DNA from 3 places in the Streptomyces sp. NPDC029044 genome. Region 3 is predicted to be linked to each of the others. Evidence: riboswitches for the same ligand, from Rfam matches in the RefSeq annotation. Region 3 holds a riboswitch; each other region holds the start of a gene.
What was found. Region 3 has a riboswitch for thiamine pyrophosphate ahead of thiO (glycine oxidase ThiO). Riboswitches for the same ligand answer to the same signal wherever they lie in the genome.

Region 1: another riboswitch for thiamine pyrophosphate. It lies ahead of AB0E85_RS08265 (thiamine ABC transporter substrate-binding protein); the one in region 3 lies ahead of thiO (glycine oxidase ThiO).
Region 2: another riboswitch for thiamine pyrophosphate. It lies ahead of thiC (phosphomethylpyrimidine synthase ThiC); the one in region 3 lies ahead of thiO (glycine oxidase ThiO).

What each region holds. Positions count from the first base shown of each region.
Region 1 is NZ_JBEZWN010000006.1:137,668-139,924, reverse strand. Features, by position in the region: gene AB0E85_RS08270 (iron ABC transporter permease) at 1-258, opposite strand, end outside; gene AB0E85_RS08265 (thiamine ABC transporter substrate-binding protein) at 234-1,271, opposite strand; TPP riboswitch at 1,396-1,502, opposite strand; gene rlmN (23S rRNA (adenine(2503)-C(2))-methyltransferase RlmN) at 1,527-2,257, opposite strand, start outside.
Region 2 is NZ_JBEZWN010000003.1:182,426-184,682, reverse strand. Features, by position in the region: gene AB0E85_RS04310 (YibE/F family protein) at 1-510, opposite strand, end outside; TPP riboswitch at 583-772, shown strand; gene thiC (phosphomethylpyrimidine synthase ThiC) at 765-2,257, shown strand, end outside.
Region 3 is NZ_JBEZWN010000026.1:47,187-49,443, forward strand. Features, by position in the region: gene AB0E85_RS21475 (FAD-dependent oxidoreductase) at 1-537, opposite strand, end outside; gene AB0E85_RS21480 (hypothetical protein) at 570-920, opposite strand; TPP riboswitch at 973-1,084, shown strand; gene thiO (glycine oxidase ThiO) at 1,082-2,254, shown strand; gene thiS (sulfur carrier protein ThiS) at 2,251-2,257, shown strand, end outside.

The DNA of each region.
Region 1 (2,257 bases), on a different contig from region 3:
GACGATCAGCGTGAGCGCGGTGGAGACCAGCGCCTGCCAGGTGGTGAACCACAGCACGTGCCGCACGTCGGACTGCGCCAGCACCTCCCCGATCCGCCCGAGGTGCCAGGTCCCGTCGGTCTTCAGGCCGCGCGCGACGATCGCGGCCACGGGGTAGGCGAAGAAGACCGCGAAGAACGCGACGGGCGCGGCCAGCAGACCGAACCGCGCCGCCGCGCCCCGCCTGCGCGCGGCTACTTCAGTACGAGTGAGGTCCACGACTTGACCCACTGGTCACGGTGGTCGGCGATCTTCGCCGGGGCCATGGTCTCCGGGTCCTTCGCCTGCGGCCCGTACTTCACGAACTCCGGCGGCACCTGAGCGCCCTCGCGCACCGGGTAGACGAACATGTTGAGCGGCATGTCGTCCTGGAACCTCTTACTGATGAGGAAGTCGAGGAGGGCCTTGCCGCCCTTGGTGTTCTCGGCGTTGCTGAGCAGCCCCGCGTACTCGACCTGCCGGAAGCAGGTGCCCTCGGCGACCCCGGTCGGGGCGGCCGTCGGCTTCGGGTCGGCGTACAGCACCTCGGCGGGCGGCGAGGAGGCGTACGACACGACGAGCGGCCGGTCGCCCTTGGCCTTCTTGCCGCTGCTGGAGCCGGAGAACTCCTCGTTGTAGGCCTGCTCCCAGCCGTCGACGACCTTCACGCCGTTGGCCTTGAGCTTCATCCAGTAGCCCTCCCACCCGTCGTCGCCGTACTCCGCGACCGTGCCGAGCAGGAAGCCCAGGCCGGGCGACGACGAGGAGGCGTTCTCGGTGACGAGCAGGTCCTTGTACGCGGGCTTGACCAGGTCGTGGAGGCTCCGCGGCGGCGCCAGCTTGCGGTCGGCGAAGTACTTCTTGTCGTAGTTGACGCAGATGTCGCCGGTGTCGATGGGGGTGACCCGGTGCTTGTCCTGGTCGACGCGGTACTCCGGCAGGATCAGGTCGGATCCCTTCGCCTCGTACGACTGGAAGAGGCCGTTGTCGAGGGCGCGGGACAGCAGGGTGTTGTCGACGCCGAAGAAGACGTCGCCCTGCGGGTTGTCCTTGGTCAGGATGGCCTTGTTCACGGCCTGCCCGGCGTCGCCGTCCTTGAGGACCCGGACCTTGTACCCGGACTGCTTCTCGAAGGCCGCGATGACGTCCTTGGACGCGGCCCACGAGTCGTGGCTGACGAGCGTCACGGTCTTGGAGTCGCCGGACTGCTGGCCGCCGCCGGACGACCCGCAGGCGGCGAGCGTGCCGGCCATGCCGAGCCCGACGACCGCCGCCGTCAGCCGCTGGATGTTGTTACGCACTGGATTCCTCCTGGAGTGACCAGGAGAAGACGCGGCCCCGCCCGGGACTTCCGGGGTCCCGGGCAGGGCGCAACAGCTCGAGTGATGACCGATCTCCCTACCCAGAATGACCTGGGCCAGGTTCGGAGGGTCTGCGGCCGTATGCCGCACTCTCAGCGCTGTGGCGCTCCCCTGTCGGAATATGCAGATGTTCTTACGGCGGTCAGACTACCGTTCGGTGGCCGCGAGCTGACCACACGCCCCGTCGATCTCCTGACCACGGGTGTCCCGGATCGTCACCGGCACACCATGGGCGGCGATCGCCTCCACGAACGCCTTCTCGTCCTCGGGCCGCGAGGCGGTCCACTTCGACCCCGGCGTCGGGTTCAACGGGATGAGATTGACATGCACGGGCTTGCCCTTGAGCAGCCGCCCGAGCCGGTCACCCCGCCAGGCCTGGTCGTTGATGTCCCGGATCAGGGCGTACTCGATGGACAGCCGGCGCCCGGACTTGGCGCTGTACTCGAAGCCGGCGTCCAGCACCTCACGGACCTTCCAGCGCGTGTTCACCGGCACGAGGGTGTCCCGCAGCTCGTCGTCGGGGGCGTGCAGCGAGATGGCGAGGCGGCACTTGAAGCCCTCGTCGGCGAACCGGTGGATGGCCGGGACGAGACCGACGGTGGAGACGGTGATGCCGCGCTGGGACAGGCCGAGGCCGTCGGGCTCGGGGTCGGTGAGCCGCCGGATGGATCCGATGACCCGGTTGTAGTTGGCGAGCGGCTCGCCCATGCCCATGAAGACGATGTTGCTGAGCCGCGCGGGGCCGCCGGGGACCTCCCCGTCACGCAGGGCCCGCATCCCGTCCACGATCTGATGGACGATCTCGGCGGTGGACAGATTCCGGTCGAGGCCTGCCTGCCCGGTGGCACAGAACGGGCAGTTCATGCCGCACCCGGCCT
Region 2 (2,257 bases), on a different contig from region 3:
GTGCAGGGAGACGGGCGCGGCCGGCCCGTGGCTGTGCGAATGCCCGTGCCCGCCGCCCGGCGCGGAACCGTGACCGTCGCCTCCGCCACGGCCATTGCCGTCACCGGAACCGTGACCGTCACCTCCGCCACGGCCGCTGCCGTCAGCGCCACCGTGCTCGTGTCCGCCACGGCCATTGCTGTCACCGGAGCCGTGACCGTGGCCATGTCCGTCGCCGCCACCGGAACCAGCAGGGCCGTGCCCCGGTCCCCGCCCGCCCGTGGGAGCGCCATGACCACCGTGAGAACCGGCACCCGGGCCGCCACCGAAGCCCGGTCCGTACTCACCGCCGCCCGAGGGACCGAAGCGCCCGTCACGCCCGTATCCGGGCCCGGGGCCCTGCCGGCCGGCTTGCCCCTGCCGGCCTCCGGCGGCGAAATCATGGCCGTCACCACGGCCGTTGCCGTTTCCGGCGCCGGATCCGCGGGGCGGCTCGGGCGGTGGGTAGGGGGGACGCTGCGTCGTGGTCACCGACCGATCATCGCAAGAACGAGGGGGGCCCTCTGTTCACCGCGCCAGAATTGCCGCTAGCGTGGAGGCACCTTTTGTACACGCGGGAGCTCGGAGCACCGGGCTGAGAGGGCGCTGACCTCCGTCCCAGCGATGTTTCACATGAAACATCGCCGGAGTCGAGTGATGTTTCACACGAAACGTCGCCGGACGGAAACCGCTGCGTCGACCGCCGAACCTGTTACCGGGTAATGCCGGCGTAGGGAGTAGGTCTGATGACCAACAAGGACGCACGCACGCCTGCCTCCGTTCAGGACGAGAAGTCCGAGGAGGCCGGGAAGTCCATCGGCTGGCACAAGGCGTACATCGAGGGCACCCGCCCCGACCTGCGCGTGCCGGTCCGTCAGGTGCACCTCACGAACGGCCAGTCGGTCACGCTGTACGACACGTCGGGCCCGTACACCGATCCGCTCGTCGACACCGACGTCCGCAGGGGCCTGTCGCCGCTGCGCGAGAACTGGATCATCGCCCGCGGCGACACCGAGGAGTACGCGGGCCGCCCCGTCCGTCCCGAGGACGACGGCATCAAGCACACCTCGCCCCGCGGCGGCCTCCGCAACCTGGACGCCGTCTTCCCCGGCCGGCCCCGCCTGCCGCGCCGTGGCAGGGAGGGCCAGGCCGTCACGCAGCTCGCGTACGCCCGCCGGGGAGAGATCACGCCCGAGATGGAGTACGTCGCCATCAGGGAGAACGTGGCTCCCGAGGATGTGCGCGACGAGATCGCCGCAGGGCGGGCCGTGCTGCCGGCCAACGTCAACCACCCGGAGATCGAGCCGATGATCATCGGCAAGCGGTTCCTGGTGAAGGTCAACGCCAACATCGGCAACTCGGCCGTGACGTCCTCCATCGAGGAGGAGGTCGAGAAGATGACCTGGGCGACCCGCTGGGGCGCCGACACGGTCATGGACCTGTCCACCGGCCGCAACATCCACACCACGCGCGAGTGGGTCCTGCGCAACTCCCCCGTCCCCATCGGCACCGTGCCGCTCTACCAGGCACTGGAGAAGGTCGACGGCAGGGCCGAGGAACTGACCTGGGAGATCTACAAGGACACGGTCATCGAGCAGGCCGAGCAGGGCGTGGACTACATGACGGTCCACGCGGGCGTTCGCCTGGCGTACGTGCCGCTGACCGCGAACCGCAAGACCGGCATCGTCTCCCGCGGCGGCTCGATCATGGCCGCCTGGTGCCTCGCACACCACAAGGAGTCGTTCCTGTACGAGAACTTCGAGGAACTCTGCGAGATCCTCGCCGCGTACGACGTCACGTACTCGCTGGGGGACGGCCTGCGGCCCGGATCGATCGCGGACGCCAACGACGAGGCGCAGTTCGCGGAGCTGCGCACACTCGGGGAACTCAACCGGATCGCGAAGCGTTTCAACGTACAGACCATGATCGAGGGCCCGGGCCACGTCCCGATGCACAAGATCAAGGAGAACATCGACCTTCAGCAGGAGATCTGCGATGAAGCTCCGTTCTATACGCTCGGCCCGCTGACCACGGACGTCGCGCCGGCGTACGACCACATCACCTCCGGCATCGGTGCCGCGATGATCGCCTGGTGGGGCACGGCGATGCTCTGCTACGTCACGCCCAAGGAGCACTTGGGCCTGCCGAACCGTGACGACGTCAAGACCGGCGTCATCACCTACAAGATCGCCGCCCACGCAGCCGATCTCGCCAAGGGACACCCGGGTGCGCAGGAGTG
Region 3 (2,257 bases):
CTCCACGACGGTCACGGCGCAGCCCGCCTCGCGGGCGGCCGTGGCGAACTCGGCTCCGATCCAGCCCGCGCCGACGACCACGATGTCGTGCTTGCGGGCCAGCACCGGCCGCAGCCGCTCGGCGTCGTCCAGGGTGCGCAGCAGGTGCACGCCGGGCACGCCCTCCGCGCCGGGCAGCCGGACCGGTTCGGCACCGGTCGCGACGACCAGGACGTCGTACGGCACGGGCCCGTCCTCGGTGTCCAGTTCGTGGCCGGCGGGGCGCAGGCCCAGCACCTCGCAGCCGAGGCGCAGTTCGACGCCGAGGGCTTCGAAGTCGACGTCGAAGGCGGAACCCTCGGCCTTGCCGAGCAGGACCGCCTTGGACAACGGGGGCCGGTCGTAGGGCTGGTGGGGCTCGGCGCCGAGCAGGATCACGTCACCGGTGAAGCCCCGCTCGCGCAGGGCGACGGCGGTCTGCACGCCGGCCATCCCCGCACCCGCCACGACGACGCGCCGCGGCGCGGACGAACCTGGGTCCTGCGTCTGCTCGCTCACCTGATCACCATAGACACCTGACGAATTGTCAGTCAGTGCTCGTGCGCCGTGACCTGCTCCACAACGCTCGTGCCGCTGCCCGCCCGGGACTCCCACTCCCAGGTCTCCTCCAGCCGCACCCGCCCGTCGGGCAGTTCCACGACCGCCGACACGCAGTGCCCCGAGGACGTGGTCCCGTCCCGCTTGAGCTGGACGTACCGGAAGTCCAGCCGGTCACCTTCCCGGGTACCCACGAGATGGCCGCGTACGACGTCGCCACCCGCGTACTCGGCCCAGATCTCGCCCTCCCGCTCGTGGTACGTGAACCGGGTGCGGGTGCCCACCTGGCCCGGTGCCTGGTCGGCGACCGGGGCGAGGACGAGACCGTCGAGGGACCGGGTCATGGGCTGAGGCTCCCTTACTGCGGGACAGGGCATCGGGCTAGGGTGGCCAACGTAAAGCACTCGCGGGAGCCCGGACGCACCGGGCTGAGAGGGAGGCTGGCGGCCTCCGACCGTACGAACCTGATCCGGGTCATGCCGGCGAAGGGAGGGGCTGGACGCCCATGTCGCCTACGTCCACATCGTCAGACGTCCTCGTCGTCGGGGGCGGGATCATCGGCCTGGTCACGGCCTGGCGGGCCGCGCAGCGCGGGTTCACCACGGCCGTCGTCGACCCCGAGCCGGGCGGCGGGGCCGCGCAGGTCGCGGCCGGCATGCTGGCCGCCGTCACGGAACTGCACTACGGCGAACAGACCCTGCTCGGCCTGAATCTCACCTCGGCCCGGCGCTACCCGGACTTCGCCGCCGAGCTCACCGAGCTGACCGGCCGGGACCTCGGCTACCGCCGCTGCGGCACGCTCGCCGTGGCCCTGGACGCCGACGACCGGTCCCACCTGCGCGAACTGCACGCACTGCAGCAGCAGTCGGGCCTGGAGTCGCAGTGGCTGTCCGGGCGCGAGTGCCGGCGCCTGGAGCCGATGCTCGCGCCCGGCGTGCGCGGCGGGCTGCGGGTCGACGGCGACCACCAGATCGACCCCCGGCGGCTGGCCGGTGCCCTGGTCGCCGCATGTGAGCGGGCGGGCGTGGCCTTCCACCGGACGTGGGCGGAGCGGCTGACCGTCGTACGGGACCGGGCCGCGGGTGCCGTCCTGGCCGGCGGGACCGAGGTGGCCGCCGGGCAGGTGGTGCTCGCCGGGGGCAGTCTCAGCGGGCGGCTCGCGGGCGTCCCGCAGGACATGCTGCCTCCGGTGCGGCCGGTGAAGGGGCAGGTCCTGCGCCTGACGATGCCGCTGCGGCACGGGCCGTTCCTGAACCGGACCGTGCGCGCGGTGGTGCGTGGCAGTCACGTCTACCTGGTGCCGCGCGAGAACGGCGAACTCGTCGTCGGGGCCACGAGCGAGGAGCTGGGCTGGGACACCACCGTGACCGCGGGCGGCGTGTACGAACTGCTGCGCGACGCGCACGAGCTGGTCCCGGGCATCACCGAGCTGCCGCTCACCGAGACCCGGGCCGGGCTGCGGCCCGGCTCCCCCGACAACGCGCCCCTGCTCGGCCCGACGGGTCTGGAGGGCCTGCTGCTGGCCACCGGGCACTACCGCAACGGCGTCCTGCTCACGCCGGTGACCGGCGACGCCCTGGCGCACGCCCTGGCCACGGGTGAACTCCCGGAGGAGGCCCGGCCCTTCACCCCGAAGCGTTTCAGTCCTGCCACCGCACTCACGGAGCAGCCCGCATGAACA